DNA from 4 places in the Kineococcus lubricus genome. Region 4 is predicted to be linked to each of the others. Evidence: riboswitches for the same ligand, from Rfam matches in the RefSeq annotation. Region 4 holds a riboswitch; each other region holds the start of a gene.
What was found. Region 4 has a riboswitch for S-adenosylmethionine ahead of ACRYRX_RS15800 (aminotransferase class V-fold PLP-dependent enzyme). Riboswitches for the same ligand answer to the same signal wherever they lie in the genome.
Positions count from the first base shown of each region.

Region 1 (4,177 bases), on a different contig from region 4:
TCGCCAGGGTGTCCGCGGACGGCCGGTCGTGGGTGGCGCTGCGGACGAACCGCTGCGCGGCGGGGGTCCGCGGGTCGGAGAACACGTCGTAGGTGTCCCCGACCTCCACGACCCGCCCGTTCTCCATGACCGCGACCCGGTCGGCGATCTGCCGCACGGCCTCCATCTCGTGGGTGATGACGACGATCGTCACCCCGAGCTCGGCGTTGACGCGCCGCAGCAGCGACAGGACCTCGGTGGTGGTCTCGGGGTCCAGCGCGCTCGTGGCCTCGTCGGCCAGCAGCAGCGGCGGGTTCGTCGCCAGCGCGCGGGCGATGCCGACCCGCTGCTTCTGGCCGCCGGACAACTGCTCGGGGTAGGCGTGGGCGCGGTCGAGCAGGCCCACGAAGTCGAGCAGCTCGGCGGTGCGCCGGTCCCGCTCGGCCTTCGCCACGCCCGCCACCTTCAGCGGGTACGCCACGTTCCCGGCGACCGTCCGGGACCGGAACAGGTTGAACTGCTGGAAGATCATCCCGATCTTCGACCGGGCCGCGCGCAGTTCACCCTCGGACAGCCTCGTGAGGTCCTGACCGGCGACGACGACGCTGCCCGAGGTCGGTCTCTCCAGCGCGTTGAGCAGCCGGACGAGCGTGGACTTCCCGGCGCCGGAGTACCCGATGACCGCGAGGACCTCGCCCTGCTCGACCTGGAGGGAAACGGCGTCGACCGCCGCGACGGAGGACCCGTCGCGGCGGTCGAAGCGCTTGCTGACGTCGGTCAGCGTGATGAGGGCGGTCACTTGGCCGAGGCGGCCTTCGCGTCGGCTTCGACCTCCGCGGTCTCCGCCTGCAGGTCGGCGGCGGGCACGTCGCGGACGATCGCGCTCGGGTTGTCCTGCAGGAACACCTCCTGCACGGCCGGGTCGTGCCACAGCGCCGCCAGGTCCAGGTACGTCTGGTTGCCGGTGTCGGCCTTGCGGGCGGTGAAGATGTTGACGTAGGGCGCCGCCGCGGGGGAGGTGGCGTCGTCGTCGACGATGACGGAGTCCTCGGACAGCTTCGCCGCGGTGGCGAAGTTGTTGTTGACGATCGCGGCGGCCACGGAACCGGACTGCAGCGCGCTGGCGGTCTGGTCGGCGGCGACGGTGACGACCTCCACCTTGGAGGACTCGATGTCGTTCGTGGTGGAGAACGGGGTGCCGCCGTCCTTCAGCGTCACCAGGCCGGCCTGCTGCAGGACGAGCAGACCGCGCGCCTCGTTGATGGCGTCGTTGGGGATGGCGACCTTCGCGTCGGCGGGCAGTTCCTCGACGGACCCCGCGGTGAGGGAGTACAGCGGCAGCGGGTAGACGGCGGTCGCGCCGATGGGCTGCAGGTCGTCGTCGGCGGTCGCGTTGTAGTTCGCGAGGTACTGGATGTGCTGGAACTGGTTGAGGTCCAGCTCACCCTGCGACAGCGCCGGGTTGGGCAGCGTGTAGTCGGAGAAGTTGACCAGCTCGACGTCGACGTTGAACCGGGACTTCGCCAGTTCGCTGTACGTCGTCCAGTACGGCAGCGACTTGTCGGCGACACCGATCTTCACGGTCTTCGCCTCGCCGGCTCCGGCGGCGCTGGTGCTGGTGGAGTCGTCCCGGTTGCCCAGGACGAGGGCCACGACCACCACGGCGATGACGACGACGGCGGCGATGACGGCGTACAGCACGCCGCGGCGCTTGGGCTTGTCGGGCAGGGAGGGGGCAGTGGACACGGGGACACTCCGGGAGGTCGTACGGGCGGGCGCGCGGCTCGCAGGGCTCCCGTGATCGACCGGCGTCCGGCGATCCGCGCTTGCCGGACGGGTCCGTCCGGCCAGGTCCTCACCTGGGGCACCCCGCCGCGGAGGAGGGTTGCCGGACAGCAAGCCAGGGCTTACCGCTGTCACTCATGACCTGCCCCGAGCTTAACACCGGCTGTCCGACAGCGTGGACGGTTCCCGCCGGTCCGCCCCCGGCCGCGAGCGCCCCGGCCGGACCTCAGGCGCGCGCGGGGGGCAGGGCGTGGGGGAGGACGACGGCCTGCGCGGCGACGGTGACGCCCCCGGTCGTGGTCACCGACGGGCTGCCGTGCAGGACGTACCCGTCGGCCAGCGCCGCGCTCACCTTCTCGCAGAACGAGCGGTCGTCGGTGCCGGTCAGCAGCCGGTAGGCGAGCTTCTGCGGGACGTCCTCGGGGGTGGGGTCGCTCATGCGCCGAGGCTAGCCGGGCCCAGCCCGTCCCGGGCGGCGCGCAGGTCCAGGTACCCCAGGGCCGCGTCGGCCAGCGCGTCGGCCCGCCGCGCGGGAGCCCCCGGCGCCCAGCGCTTCTCGTCGTACGCGCGCGCCGCGCGGCCCAGCGCCCCCAGGCTGACCGCGAGCTCGCGGTCCAGCCGCCCGGCGAGCTCGGCGGGCGTGGGCGGCTCCGGGCGCAGCAACTCGCCGTCGCCGGCCCGCAGCTGCCCCAGGACCTCGTGGTCGGTGCCGTCCCCGACCGTCCAGAACAGCACCGGCCGCTCGACCAGGTGGTTCCACACCGGCGCCTGCGCGGACCGGAACGTCAGGGTCACCGGCCGGGTCGCCAGCCCGGAGGCGGCCAGCCAGTGCCCGGCGGCCGGCGGCTGGGTCAGGTGCGCGCAGTCGGCCTCGTCGGCGTTCGTCACCAGGGCCACCCGCACCGCCCCGGCGTCGTCGAGCACGTCCCGCCGCGGCCCCAGCAGGGCGCCGAACACCCACGCCTGCTCCACCCGCAACCGCACGATCCCGGCCGGCTGACGGCTCACGTGCGCGCAGCGGTCGGCGACCTCCTCCAGCGTCCGCACCGCGGTGGTCCACTTCACACCGGCCAGTGTGGCCGACCCCGGCGGGAGGTTGCGGGCCGGGCCGTGGCCGGGCCTAAGCTTCGCCGGTGGATTCGACCGAGCTCAGAGCCCTGCAGAAGCCGTTGAAGGACTCCTACCGGGAGGACCCCGCCAAGGCGCTGGTCCCGGCCCGGGCGGTGGCCGTCCTGGACGGGCAGTCCATCGGCGTCTCGGTCGACGGCTTCGCCGGGACGACCCGCGCCGGGCTGCACCCCGCCGCCGGCGGCGACGGCACCGAGGCCTGCTCGGCCGACATGCTCTGCGAGGCCGTGGCGGCCTGCGCCGGGGTGACGCTGCGCAGCGTGGCGACGGCCATGGGCGTCGAGCTGCGCAACGCCTCCGTGGCCGTGGACGCGCACTGGGACGCCCGCGGCACCCTCGGGGTCTCCCGGGAGGTCCCGATCGGGATCACCGACGTCACCATCACCTTCGACTTCACCTCCGACGCCGACGAGGCGACGGAGGCGAAGATGGTCTCCCTCGCCGAGCGGTACTGCGTCATCGCGCAGACGCTGCAGGTCCCGCCGAAGGTCACCGTCCAGCGGGCCTGACCCCCGCGCGGCCGGTGCGCGGCGGCGGGGGCCTCAGCGGCTCTCCTGCCGCCGCACCGCCGGCCGGCCGAACACCGCGACGACGGCGAAGCCGATCGCGAAGGCCAGCAGGACCCCGAGGTTCGCGTAGGCCCAGGCGCCCTCGCGGCCCCCGATCGGGCCCAGCAGGTAGCCCTGCCAGGTCAGCCAGCTCGCGTTCTGGTTGGTCACCAGGCCCCAGCCCACCACGGTGGCCGCGACCATCGTCGCCACCGGCAGCGCGCGCACCGAGCCGTAGCGGCCCCCGGCGTCGAGCAGCTCGGCCTCGGCGTACCCGCGGCGCCGGGTCGCCAGGTCGGCCAGGAAGATCCCCGCCCACGCCGCGATCGGCACGCCCAGGGTGATGAGGAACCCCTGGAACGGGGTGAGGAAGTCGGCGGAGAAGAACGCGATGTAGGTGGCGCCGGCGACCATGAGGGCGCCGTCGACGAGCACCGCCACGGGGCGGGGGACGCGCAGGCCCACGTTGAGCAGCGCCAGCCCCGAGGAGTAGATGTCCATGACGGCGCCGCCGACCAGGCCCAGGACGGCCACCACGACGAACGGCACGAGGAACCACGTCGGCAGGATCGTCGTCAGCGCCCCCACGGGGTCCTTGCCGACGAGCGCGCCCAGGTCGGGGTCCGAGCCCACGACGAGGGCGCCGAACACCAGCAGCACCGCCGGCCCGATCGAGCTGCCCAGGGTCGTCCAGAGCACCACCCCGCCGCTGGAGGCCTCCCGCGGCAGGTAGCGGG
Region 1 is NZ_JBJLSK010000008.1:105,102-109,278, reverse strand. It holds gene ACRYRX_RS08100 (methionine ABC transporter ATP-binding protein) at 1-778, opposite strand, end outside; gene ACRYRX_RS08095 (MetQ/NlpA family ABC transporter substrate-binding protein) at 775-1,725, opposite strand; SAM riboswitch class IV at 1,797-1,907, opposite strand; gene ACRYRX_RS08090 (DUF1737 domain-containing protein) at 1,991-2,203, opposite strand; gene ACRYRX_RS08085 (DUF7711 family protein) at 2,200-2,829, opposite strand; gene ACRYRX_RS08080 (OsmC family protein) at 2,898-3,401, shown strand; gene ACRYRX_RS08075 (purine-cytosine permease family protein) at 3,435-4,177, opposite strand, start outside.
Region 1: it holds a riboswitch for S-adenosylmethionine, as region 4 does, so the genes downstream of both, ACRYRX_RS08095 (MetQ/NlpA family ABC transporter substrate-binding protein) here and ACRYRX_RS15800 (aminotransferase class V-fold PLP-dependent enzyme) in region 4, are expected to answer to the same signal.

Region 2 (4,177 bases), on a different contig from region 4:
CAGGAGAACGCCAGGTGCAGGGGGGTGCTGGTGTGGTGCACGTCGGCTTTCGGCGCGGTCCCGCACGGGGTCCCGTCGTCGGTCAGGAGCACGACGAGTTCCACGGTCGGGTCGGCAGGCGCGAGGGTCACCCCCAGAAGGTAAGCGGTCTCAGGGGCGGTCGCGCGCGAGGAACGCCGACACGCCGTCGGCGATGCCGCGCGCCGCGGTCTGCCGGAACGCGGGGTCGGACAGCAGCGCGGCGTCCTCGGCGTTGCGCATGTTCGCCGACTCCAGCAGCACCGACGGCGTCCGCGCGAGGTTCAGGCCCGCCAGGTCCGAGCGCCGCGTCAGGCCAGGTTCCACCAGGTCCCCGAGGCGGTCGGCCCGGGGCAGGCCGGTGGCGGTCCCGAACGCGGCGAGCAGGTCGCGCGCCGCGACGTCGGAGGCCGCCAGCACCGCCGCGTTGCCGCCGTCGGGGGCCGGGCCCGGTTCGACGACGTGGAAACCGCGGGAGGTGGGCGCGGCTCCGTCGGCGTGGATCGAGACCGCCAGCGCCGCCCCCGCCGCGTTCGCCACCGCGGCCCGGGCGTCCACGCACGGGCCGACGCCGGTGTCCTCGGACCGGGTCAGGACGACCTCGACCCCCCGCGCGCGCAGCAGGTCGGCGGTGCGCAGGGCGACGTCGAAGGCGTAGGCGTGCTCGGGGTACCCGCTGTCCGTGGACGTCCCCGTCGTGCCGCACGGCTTCTCGAAACCCCCCGCCGGGACGGGGACCGCGATCTGCTCCGGGTGCGCGGCGTTGCCCCCGTTGTGGCCGGGGTCGAGGACGACGACGGGGACGGGGGCCGGTCGCGCGGCGGCGCTCACCGGCACCGGGGCCGGCGGGCGGGGCGGGGAGCAGGCGGCGAGGGCGGCCACCAGCACCAGCGGGACCGCGGCACGTCGCACCCGCCCAGGGTGCCACGGGTCCGGCACCGCCCCGCCCGGCGGCCGGTTCAGACGGGGACGGGTGCGGTGGCCGCCGCGACGGCCCCGTCGAGCTCGGCGCCCAGGTCCAGGTCCTCCCCCGCCACCAGCCGGGCCTCCAGCTCGCGCACCCGGGGGATGACGAGTTCCCCGAACGCCTCGACCTCCTCCTTGACGTGCAGGAACCCCAGCAGCAGCAGGTCGACGCCGACCAGCCGGTACGCCAGGACGCGGCGCGCCACCTCGTCGAGGGTCCCGACCAGCCCCGTCCGGAAACCGTCGTTGTACTGGACGAGGTCGCGGAACCCGCTGTCGGCCCACATCCCCTTGCCGTCGCGGGTGGAACCGCCGGCCTCCCGCACCGCGGCGCCGAAACCCTCGACCTTGGCGCGGTCGGCCTTGGCGACGATCTCCTCCAGGACCGCCTCGGCCTGCTCTCGGGTGTCGCGCACCAGCGCGAAGCCGTTCAGCCCGAACCGCACCGACCGGCCGTTCGCGGCGGCCAGCGCGCTGACCTCCCGCACCCCGGCGGCGGCGTCCGCGATCGACTTGCCGTTCATGAAGTACCAGTCCGAGACGCGGCCGGCCATGGCCTGCGCGGCGGTGGAGTTCCCGCCCTGGAACAGTTCCGGCGCGGCCGTGGGCTGCGGGCGGAAGGTGATGTCGGTGGCGTTGAAGAACTCCCCGGACTGGCTGTAGCCGTCCTGGCTCCACACCCCGCGCAGCAGTTCGATGAACTCCTCGGACTGCTTGTACCGGTCGTCGTGCTCGTGCCAGGTCACCCCCAGCTGCGTCGCCTCGTCCTTGAACCAGCCCGACACCACGTTCAGCGCGAGGCGGTTGCCGGTGAGTTCCTGGGTGGTGGCCGCGAACTTCGCCAGGACCCCCGGGTGCCAGAAGAACGGGTGGACCGCGGCGATGACCTTCAGCCGCTCGGTCGCCAGCAGCAGCGCCAGCGAGAACGACGTCGACTCGTGCTGGGCGTCGGCGCCGTAGGAGGCGAGGTACCGCACCTGGGTGAGGGCGTACTCGAACCCGACGCGCTCGGCGGCGCGGGCCACCTCGACGTTGTAGGCGGGGTCGTGGCTGGTGCGCTGCTCGATCGTGGAGACGACCAGCCCGCCGGAGACGTTGGGGACCCAGTAGGCGAACTTCAGGGGCTCGTGCAGGGACATGGCGGGGCGTCCTCCATCGGTCCTGGCGGTAGCACCCCCGCGGGGGTTGCTGCGGCGTCGTCGAGCCAGGTCTCTCAGCCGCTCTGGATGGGATCGGTGCACCCTACCCCGGTGCCCGGCCGGTGCGCAGGGGAACGACGGACGCCCCCTCCCGGTGGGCGGGAGGGGGCGTCCGTCGGGGGGTTCAGACGGGGGTCGGCACGACGCCGGCCAGCACCAGGCACGACACCGCCAGCACCAGGAGGATCGCGACGTCCAGCCCGCGCGAGCGGACCGCGAGCGCTCCCGCGACCCGCACCGGCAGCACCAGCCGCAGGACGGCGGCGACGGCCAGGTCCGCCCCGAGCAGCACCCCGCCCGGGGTCGGGCCGGCCAGCAGCGTCAGCACCAGCGCGACGACGATCCCGCCGACGAGCGTCAGCAGGACGGCGTTGCCCGGGGTGGGGACGCGCTCGGTGGTCACGGTGCCGACGCTACCGGCCGGCGCCACGGGCGGACCTCAGTGCGCGAAGTGGCGCGCGCCGGTGAAGTACATCGTGACGCCGGCCTTCGCGGCGGCCTCGACGACCTCGGCGTCGCGGATGGACCCGCCGGGCTGCACGATCGCGCTGACCCCGGCGTCGATGAGGATCTGCGCGCCGTCGGCGAACGGGAAGAACGCGTCGGACGCGGCGACCGACCCGGTGGCCCGGTCCGCTCCGGCGCGCGCGACGGCCAGCTTGCAGGAGTCGACGCGGTTGACCTGGCCCATGCCGACGCCGACGGACGCGCCGTCCTTGGCGAGCAGGATCGCGTTGGAGCGCACCGAGCGGACCGCGCGCCAGGCGAACTCGAGGTCGGCCAGGACCTCCGGGGTGGCCGCCTCACCGGCCGCGAGCGTCCAGTTCGCGGGGGCGTCGCCCTCGGCGTCGATCGCGTCGAGGTCCTGCACGAGCACGCCGCCGGAGACGGGGCGCCACTCCCGGGCCTGCCGGGAGTAGCCCTCGGGCAGCTGCAGGAGGCGGACGTTCTTCTTGGCCCGCAGGACCTCCAGCGCCTCGGGCTCGAAGCCGGGGGCGATGACGACCTCGGTGAAGACGGGCGCGACCTGCTCGGCCATGGCCGCGGTCACGACGCGGTTGGCCGCGATGACGCCGCCGTAGGCGGAGACGGGGTCGCAGGCGTGGGCCTTGGCGTGGGCGTCGGCGACGTCGGTGCCGGTCGCGATCCCGCACGGGTTGGCGTGCTTGATGACGGCGACGGCGGGCCCGTCGAGGTCGTACGCGGCGCGCAGGGCGGCGTCGGCGTCGACGTAGTTGTTGTACGACATGGCCTTGCCGTGCAGCTGCACGGCCTGCGCGATGCCCGGCGCGGACGTCGGGTCGGCGTAGACGGCGGCCTGCTGGTGCGGGTTCTCGCCGTAGCGCAGGACGGCGGTGCGCTCCAGGGCGACGCCGGTGACGGCGGGCCAGCCCTGGTCGGCCTCGTCGAGCGTCTGCTCGGCGAACCAGGACGCCACCGCGGTGTCGTAGGCGGCGGTGTGCGCGAACGCGGCCGCGGCCAGGCGCTTGCGGGCGGTGAGGTCGAACCCGCCGTCGGCGACGGCGGCGAGCACGTCGGCGTACGCCGCGGGGTCGACGACGACGGCCACGCTGGGGTGGTTCTTCGCGGCGGCGCGGACCATGGAGGGGCCGCCGATGTCGATCTGCTCCACGACGTCGTCGTAGCCGGCGCCGGAGGCGACGGTCGCGGCGAACGGGTAGAGGTTCACGACGACGAGGTCGAAGGGTTCGACGTCGAGCTCGGCGAGCTGGCGGACGTGGTCGGGCAGGCGGCGGTCGGCGAGGATCCCGGCGTGCACCCGCGGGTGCAGGGTCTTGACGCGGCCGTCGAGGCACTCGGGGAACCCGGTGAGCTCCTCGACGGGGGTCACGGGCACGCCCGCGGCGGCGATGCGGGTGGCGGTGGACCCGGTGGAGACGAGGGCGACCCCGGCCGCGTGCAGCCCCTGGGCGAGTTCGGCCAGGCCGGTCTTGTCGTAGACGCTGATCAGCGCGCGCTTCACGGGGACCTTC
Region 2 is NZ_JBJLSK010000001.1:211,458-215,634, forward strand. It holds gene idi (isopentenyl-diphosphate Delta-isomerase) at 1-131, opposite strand, end outside; gene ACRYRX_RS00955 (N-acetylmuramoyl-L-alanine amidase) at 151-930, opposite strand; gene sfnG (dimethylsulfone monooxygenase SfnG) at 978-2,123, opposite strand; SAM riboswitch class I at 2,134-2,217, opposite strand; gene ACRYRX_RS00965 (DUF3017 domain-containing protein) at 2,308-2,586, opposite strand; gene purH (bifunctional phosphoribosylaminoimidazolecarboxamide formyltransferase/IMP cyclohydrolase) at 2,623-4,177, opposite strand, start outside.
Region 2: it holds a riboswitch for S-adenosylmethionine, as region 4 does, so the genes downstream of both, sfnG (dimethylsulfone monooxygenase SfnG) here and ACRYRX_RS15800 (aminotransferase class V-fold PLP-dependent enzyme) in region 4, are expected to answer to the same signal.

Region 3 (4,177 bases), on a different contig from region 4:
TGGCGCTCATCGGGCTCCTCCGGTGCGCAGCCGCGCGTCGAGCACGGGGTAGAGCAGGTCGACGACGAGGTTGATCACCACGTAGGCCACCGTGGACAGGACCACGACGGCCAGCAGGACGGGGGTGTCGCGGTTGGCGACGGCCTGGGCGGTGAGCTGCCCGATCCCGGCGCGGCCGAAGACAGCCTCGGTGACCACGGCGCCGCCGACGAGCTCGCCGAACAGCAGCCCGGCCATCGTCAGCGCGGGCAGGACGGCGTTGCGGCTGACGTCGTGCCACAGCAGCCAGCCGGTGCCGGCGCCGCGGGCGCGCACCACGGGGACGAACGGCATCCGGACGACGTCGTCGACGCTGCGCATCAGCACCTGCGCCAGCGGCGCCGCGATGGGCACCGCGATGGTGAGGACGGGCAGCACCAGCGCCTCGACGGGGCCGGCGCCGATGACGGGCACCAGCCCCAGGCGGAAGGACAGGACCTGGATGAGCAGGATCCCGATCCAGAACACCGGCAGCGACACGAACAGCGGCGGCAGGTTGCGGAACGCCCGGCGCAGCCAGCGGCCGCGGCCGTGGGTGGCGACGACGGCGATGACCACGGCCAGGACCACGGCCAGGGCCAGGCCCAGCGCGGCCAGCACCAGGGTCGAGGGCAGGGCGGCGGCCAGGAGGGTGGAGACCGCGGCCCCGCTCTGCACCGAGTACCCCAGGTCCCCGCCGAGGAAGGCCCACGCGGACTCGGCGAACCGCACGGGCAGGGGCCGGTCGGCCCCGTAGGCGGCGCGGATGTCGGCCAGCTGCTCGGGGGACAACCCCAGTTCGGGGCTGCCGAAGCGGGCCAGGACGGCGTCGCCGGGCAGCGCGGCGAGCAGGACGTAGGTCAGCGCGTAGGCCAGGACCAGGACGACGACGGCCTGGCCGGCGCGCCGCAGCACGTACGTCACCGCCGTCCTCCCGGTGCGCCGGCCGGGGACGGGGTGCTCACCGGTTCAGCCACGTGGCGTGGAACAGGGGCCGGCCCACCGACTCGGTCGCGAAACCCTGCACGTCGGAGCGGAAGCCGAACACCTGCGGTTCCTCGAACAGCGGGACGACGTAGGCCTGCTCGGCCAGCCGGCGCTGCGCGGCCTCGGAGGCGGCCTGACGCGCGTCGGTGGTGGGTTCGGAGGCGATGTCGTTCAGCAGGGCGTCGAGCTCGGGGTCGCCGAGGGACCCGTCGGTGGTGTCCAGGTTCAGCAGGGTGTTGCGGTTCCTGGAGAAGAACTGCGACTTCAGGACGTCGTAGTCGGCCCGCCCGACCATGGAGTGGTAGACCTGCACGGTCTCGGGGTCCAGGGAGGCGGCGGTCTGGGCGGCCTGGTCGCCGGGGAACAGGTCGACGCGGATCCCGAGGTCGGCCAGCTGCTCCTGGACCAGGGTGACGACCTCCTTGGAGCGCGGTTGCGGCAGGGCCTCGTTGAACGTGATCGCCAGCGGGACGCCGTCCTTCGCGCGGACGCCGTCGGCGCCCACCGTCCAGCCGGCCCCGTCGAGCAGCCGCGCCGCCGCGGCCGGGTCGTGCCGGTACTCCTCCGAGGTGTCGACGTACCCGAGCGCCGACTTCGCCAGGACGCCGGTGGCCAGCACGTAGCTGTCGCTGAACAGGGTGTCGATGACGGCCTGCCGGTCGATGCCGGCGACGATCGCCTGCCGGACGGCGAGGTCCTGCAGCTGCGGGGTCCGGAACCGGAAGCTGAACCCGTTGTTGACGCCGTTGGTGGCGGCGGCCAGCAGCGCCAGTCCGTCGGCGCTGAACTGCGCCTCGTCCGGCGCCTCGATCTGGCGGGCGAGGTCGGCCTGGCCGGCGACGACGGTGCCGACGCGGACGCTGTCCTCCCCGGCGACGACGACGTCGATGCCGTCGAGGTACGCCCGGCCCTGGTGGGGCCGCGACGGCGGCGCCCAGGCGTAGTCCTCGCGCGCCACGAGGGAGATCCGGGTGCCGACCTCCTCCGAGTCGACCACGAACGGCCCGGAGCCGATGACGGTCGCGGCGCTGCCGGGCCCGAAGCCCTCGCTGTCCTGCGCCAGGGTGGACGTGGCGAGCAGACCGGAGTTGATGGTCGACACGGCCTGCGCGAAACCCGGTGCGGGAGCGGTGAAGTGGAACCGGACGGTGCGTTCGTCGACGACCTCGCCGCGGTCGTAGTTGTTGATGGCCTCCGACACCGTCAGGGCCCGGGCGGGGTCGCCCTTGCCGAAGAGGTCGAGGTTGGCGACCACGTTGGCCGCGTCCAGCGGGGACCCGTCGGAGTAGGTGACGCCCTCGCGCAGCGTGAAGGTGTACTGGGTGGCGTCGGCGTTCACCTCCGGCAGCGCGACCGCGATCCACGGTTCGAGCTCGAGGGTCTGCGGGTTCTGCCACAGCAACCGGTCGGTGATGTTGTTGACGATCCCCCCGTTGGGGTAGAACCCCGCGGCGGGCGGGTACAGCGTGGTCCACGTCTGCGGTTCGAGGTAGGTGAGCTTGCCGCCGGTCTTGGGCTCCCCCACCGGTTCCTGCTCACCCGCGGATCCCGAGGAGCAGCCGGCGAGCATCCCGCCGAGGGCGGCGGCGGCTGCGGCGGCGAGGGTGGTGCGGCGACGGACGAGCATGGCGGGCTCCAACGGTGGGGCGCCCGGTCTCCTGGCGCGCAGGACCGGGTCGGCGGTGGGGTTCGTGAGGGGCGGGCGGGGACCGGGGGGTGGTCACCGCGCGCGGGTGCGTGCGAGGCGGTTCGGCTGCCGCGCAGCCCACCTCACCGGCGCCCCGGGCAGGGCTGCGCCGTGCCGTCGGGTCGTGCCCCGCGGGGACGGCGGACGGGCCGGGCGGACGGTCGTCCGCCCCGGCCCCGGGTCAGCGCCGGTGAGCGTGGGGGGTCAGGAACAGAACGTGGCGCCGCAGCGGCAGTAGTCGATGTGACGGCGGCGCGAGGCGAAGAAGCCCCGGGCGCAACTGCTCGACAACGTTCCTCCATCGGTTCTGGCGGAAGCACCCACGCCCGCTCGCGCGGAGGGTTGCTGCGGAGTCACGGAGCCAGATCTCTCAGCCGCTCTGGATGGGTGTGCGCGGGCCACACTGCCCGACGCGTTCGCCGCGTGTCAACACCCGCCGGCCCCACCGGGGGGTGCGGGGGTCGCGGGCCGGACGCGCCGTCCGGCCCGCGACGGGCGGCTCAGACGAGCCCGTTGGCCGTCAGGAAGTCCTTCGCCACGGCGGCGACGTCCTTCTTGTCCACCTGGACCTGCGCGAGGTACTGGGTGAGGTTCTCGGTCGTGAGCTTGGCCGAGAACGCGTTGAGCGCGTCGGTGATCGTCTGGTCGTTCTTCGACGACCGGATGAGGGGCAGGACGTTCTGGGCCAGGAACAGGTTCTTCGGGTCCTCCAGCACGACGAACCCGTTCGTCGTGATGGCGGAGTCGGTGGTGAAGATGTTCGCGACCTGGATGGTGCCGTCCTTGAGGGCGCCGACGGTGAGCGGGCCACCGGGGTCCAGCGGCTTGAACTCCTTGAACTCCACGCCGTACAGCTCCTTGAGCCCCTCCAGGCCCTGGTAGCGCTCCTGGAACTCCGGGCCGCCGCCGGCGACGAGGTCCTTCGCGACCGGGGCGAGGTCGGCGATCGAGGTCAGGCGGTACTGGGTGGCGGTGGCCTCGGTGACCGACAGCGAGTCCTTGTCCTCCGCGGCGGACTGCTCGAGCACCTCGGTGCCCTCGGGCAGCACCTGCTTCAGCGCCTCCAGCACCTGCTCGGGGGTGGAGACCCCCTCGGGGGCGCCGCCCTCGGACAGCGCGGCGAGCAGCGCCCCGTTGTACTCGGGGATGAGGTCGATCGAGCCGTCGTCGAGGGCCTTGAGGTACAGCTCGCGCGCACCGATGTTCGGCTTGCGCTGCACCTCGACGCCCTCGGCCTCCAAGACCTGCGCGTACATCTCCATGAGCAGTTCGCTCTCGGGGAAGTTCGCCGAGCCGACGATGACGGCGGAGGTGGCGGTGGAGTCCCCCGAGCCGGCGTCGGAGGCCAGCGGGTCGTCGCCGCCGCCGCACGCAGCCAGCCCCGCCGTGAGGGAGCCCACGAGGGCCAGACCGAGCAGGTTCCTGCGGTTCATGACGTGCCTTTCGACGTTCCTGCGCTGACGAGTTCGGGTTCCGGGCTCGCCC
Region 3 is NZ_JBJLSK010000010.1:57,381-61,557, forward strand. It holds gene ACRYRX_RS09395 (ABC transporter permease) at 1-10, opposite strand, end outside; gene ACRYRX_RS09400 (ABC transporter permease) at 7-942, opposite strand; gene ACRYRX_RS09405 (TIGR04028 family ABC transporter substrate-binding protein) at 980-2,632, opposite strand; SAM riboswitch class I at 2,988-3,082, opposite strand; gene ACRYRX_RS09410 (ABC transporter substrate-binding protein) at 3,193-4,125, opposite strand; gene ACRYRX_RS09415 (ABC transporter permease) at 4,122-4,177, opposite strand, start outside.
Region 3: it holds a riboswitch for S-adenosylmethionine, as region 4 does, so the genes downstream of both, ACRYRX_RS09405 (TIGR04028 family ABC transporter substrate-binding protein) here and ACRYRX_RS15800 (aminotransferase class V-fold PLP-dependent enzyme) in region 4, are expected to answer to the same signal.

Region 4 (4,177 bases):
GCTGTGGGCGCGGTTGTGCGCCGCTGCAACCACTTCGGCGGCTGCGGTGGTGCAGGGGCTGGCCCTGGCGGGGCACGGTCAGTGGGGGTTCCCCTGGGTACCGGCCGACCTCGACCTCGACCCCGAACCGGAACCAGGTCCCGGTGAACTCAGCTGGGCCGACTTCGAGGCGGAACTGCACGCGCTGCTGACCGCGCACGCCGACGGGCACGCCGAAGGGACCGGGGACGGGTCCCGTCCCGGCAGCGAACCCGTGCCCTGAGGCCCCGACCCGCCGGCGGCCGCGCTCGCGCGCGCCGGCCACCTCAGGCCCGCCCGGGTTCCGCGGTGGGCAACCCGGCCGCCTCCCACGCGGGGAACCCGCCCTCGACGTGCACGACGTCGGTGAACCCGGCGGCGAGCAGTTCGGCGGCCACGGGGCCCGACCCGGCGGGCGAACCGCAGACCACGACGATCCCCTGGTCGAGGCCGGTCAGCTGCGGCAGGGCCCGGGGGCCGCCGAGGGTGAACCTCGGCCCGACCTCGTCCTTGCCGACGACGACGGCCTGCGGCAGCGCGCCGTGCGCGGCCCGGCCGGCGTCGCTGCGGACGTCGACGAGCAGCGCGCCGCCGGCGACGGCGCGCCCGGCGGTCCCGGCGTCGACGAGGGGCGCGCCGAGGGGGACGGCGGCGGGGTCGCCGAGGGGGGCTGCGGTGCGGGGTTCCTGGCTCACGTCACTCCTGGTCGTCGGCTCACGCGCTCGCGCGAGGGGGTTCGGTCGGTCGTGACCCCCGTCGGGGTCAGCCCCGTCCCGGGATCGGGTCGAGGAACGTCCCGGGGGCCGGGCGCGCGTCCGTCAGGGGAGCCCAGCGGCCCTCGACCAGCCCGTACTCCAGCTCCGGGCCGGTGGTCAGGAAGCGCTCGAGGGCGGCCAGGAGCCGGGCGACGTCGGCCGAGCCCGTCCCCACCCCCGTCGAGGCCCGCAGCCCGCCCTCGACCAGGCCGAGGGAGTCGGCGAACCGGTGGGCGCAGAACCGCCCGTCCCGGACCCCGATGCCGTGCTCGGCCGACAGGTACGCGGCGACCTCGGACACCGGGCGCCCCGGGACGGTGAACGTCACGACCCCCACGGCGTCGGCCGGGTGCGGGCGCACGACCCGCACGCCCTCCAGCGCGGTCAGGCCCCGCACGAGCTGGTCGCGCAGCGCGGCCTCGTGGGCCTCCAGCGCCCCCGCCGGCAGGGCGGCGAGCGTCGCGCAGGCCTGCGCCAGCGCGACCGCGCCCACGACGTTGGGCGAGCCGGCCTCGTGCCGGTCCGGTCCCGCCGCCCAGCGCACCGCGTCGTGGCCGACGTCGAGCGTGGCGCCCCCACCGGCCAGGTACGGCTCCGCGGCGTCCAGCCAGTCCCGGCGCCCGACCAGGGCACCGGAACCGAACGGCGCGTACAGCTTGTGCCCCGACAGGGCGATCCAGTCGATCCCGTCGCCGGCGACGTCGACGCGGCGGTGCGGCAGCAGCTGGGCGCCGTCCACGGCGATGCGGGCACCGGCGGCGTGCGCGGCCCGCGCCAGGCGGCGCAGCGGCAGCACCTCCCCGGTGACGTTGGAGGCCCCCGCGACGGCCAGCACGGCGTACCGCCCGCTCGCCAGCTCGGCCTCCAGCCGGGCGGTGGTCTCCTCGGCGTCGGCGCCGCCGCGCACCACCGTCGTGCGCGCCGACCGCTCCCAGGACAGCAGGTTCGCGTGGTGCTCCACGTCGGCCACCAGCACCCGCCCACCGGCCGGGACGGCCCGGGCCAGCAGGTCGAGGGCGTCGGTGGTGCTGCGGGTGAAGACGACCACGTCGTCCGGGCGGGCCCCGACGAAACCCGCCACCTGCTCGCGGGCCCGCTCGAACAGCGCCGTGCAGACGCGGGACAGGTACCCGGCCCCGCGGTGGACGCTGGCGTAGTGCGGGAGCACCTGCGCCACGCGCGCCGCCACGGTGGTCAGCGCCGGGGCGCTGGCGGCGTTGTCGAGGTTCGCGTACGTCGCGGTGCCTCCGGTGGCCAGCGGGACCGCGGTGCCGGCGCCCACGACGGGCAGCAGCGGCGGGACGTCCCGGCCGGTGGGGCGGGCGGGGGACAGGGTGCTCGTCGTCACGCGAGGTCTCCTCGGGGAGTGGACCCCACCGGGAGGACCGGGATCGGCCCGGCGAGGTCCGCGCTTGCCGGGCCCACCTCGGGACCGGCCAGGTCGTCACCCGGGGCACCCCGCCGCGGAGGAGGGTTGCCGGCCAGCGAGCCGGGGCTTGTCGCTGGCGCTCATGACCTGTTCCGAGGTTGCCACGGAACGGCGGTCCAGATCAAGGTCGGCCCGCCGGGGGGAACGGGACCGAGCCCCGGGAACCCCGTCCCGGTGGCTTCCCCGCGAACCGCTTGTCGATCCCGCCGCCGTCGGTCTACATTCGGGGAACACCATCCAGAGCGGCCGAGAGTCCTGGCTCGACGACGCCGCAGCAACCCCCCGAGCCCGGGCGAGGGTGCTACCGCCAGGTCGATGGAGTCCGTGATGCGCACCACCGATGTCGTCGCCCCCTGCCCCGACCCGGGACCGGGACCCGCCCGATGACGATCGCCCCCCTCGTCGCCGGTGCGGCGGGGCGGCCGACGATCAGTTTCGAACTGTTCCCCCCGCGCTCGGAGGCGGGCCGGGAGACGTTGTGGCGCAGGGTTTCGGAGTTGACGGCGGCCGCACCGGACTTCGTGTCGGTGACGTTCGGCGCCGCCGGCGCCACCCGGGCCCCCAGCCGGGACCTGCTCGCCCACGTCCTGCGCACCACGGCCGTCCCCGCCATGGCCCACCTGACGTGCGTGGGGGCCTCGCGGCGGGAGGTCGTGGAACTCGCCGGGGAGTTCCTCGACGCCGGGGTCCGCAACGTCCTGGCCCTGCGCGGCGACCCGCCCGCCGGGGTTCCCGGCTGGAGGCCGCACCCCGACGGCGTCGGGACCGCCGGGGACCTGGTGCAGCTGCTCCAGGTCGCCGACCGGCGCCGCCTCGCGCGCCGCGGCGGCCCCCGCCCGGTCGACGAGGGACCGCTCAGCCTCGCCGTGGCCGCGTTCCCCCGGGACCGCGACGACCACGAGATGGCCGTCCTGCGCGCCAAGCAGGACGCCGGCGCGCACTTCGCGATCTGCCAGGTGACGTTCTGCGCCGCCGAGTACGCCGCGCTCGTGCGCCGCGCCCGGGCCGCGGGGATCACCCTGCCGCTGCTGCCCGGGATCGCCGCCACCGACGACCCCGGCCGGCTGCAGCGCATCGGCGCCCTCACCGGCGTCGCGCCCCCCGCCGGGCTGCTGGCCGCCCTCGACACCGACGACCCCGCGGCCCGCCGCCGCGCCGCCACCGCCTCCACCGCCGCGCTCGCCCGCGACCTCCTGGCCGCCGGGGCCCCCGGGCTGCACCTGTACACCTTCAACGCCGCCGGCCCCGCCCTCGACCTGCTCGACCACCTCGACCTCGACCGCTCCCGCCGAACCGACGACCGCCGCGCGACCGCCGCGGCAGGAGGACCGACCCGATGACCGAGAACCCCCCCGCCTGGACCGCGACGATCCTGGGCTACCCCCGCCTCGGACCCGACCGCGAGACGAAGAAGGCCCTCGAAGCCCTCTGGGCCGGCCGCGCCGACCTCGCCACCACCGAGCAGCGGCTCGCCGCCGTCCGCGCCGCCACCGTCCGCCGGCTCAACGCCCTCGGCCTGCCCGCGCACGACGGCTCCATCCCGTCGTCGTTCTCGGCCTACGACCAGGTGCTCGACGCCGCCGTCGCCGTCGGCGCCGTCCCCGAGCGGTTCGCCGACGTCGTCGCCGCCGACGGGACCGTCGACCTCGCCGGCTACTCCACGATCGCCCGCGGCCGCGGCGCACAGGCCCCGCTGGAGATGACGAAGTGGTTCGACACGAACTACCACTACCTCGTCCCCGAGATCGGCCCCGGCACGACGTTCCGCTTCGCCGACGACCGCGGCGTTCGGGAGTTCACCGAGGCGCTCGCCGACGGTTTCCTCACCCGCCCGGTCCTGGTGGGCCCGGTGACGTTCCTGCTGCTGGCCAAGGCCGCCGACGGCAGTCCCGCCGGGTTCGCGCCGATCTCCCGCCTCGACGACCTGCTCGGCGCCTACGCCGACCTGCTGAGCGCCTACGCCGCAGCGGGCGCG
Region 4 is NZ_JBJLSK010000020.1:21,384-25,560, reverse strand. It holds gene ACRYRX_RS15810 (hypothetical protein) at 1-262, shown strand, start outside; gene ACRYRX_RS15805 (rhodanese-like domain-containing protein) at 306-713, opposite strand; gene ACRYRX_RS15800 (aminotransferase class V-fold PLP-dependent enzyme) at 781-2,121, opposite strand; SAM riboswitch class IV at 2,177-2,290, opposite strand; SAM riboswitch class I at 2,433-2,524, shown strand; gene ACRYRX_RS15795 (methylenetetrahydrofolate reductase) at 2,586-3,542, shown strand; gene metE (5-methyltetrahydropteroyltriglutamate--homocysteine S-methyltransferase) at 3,539-4,177, shown strand, end outside.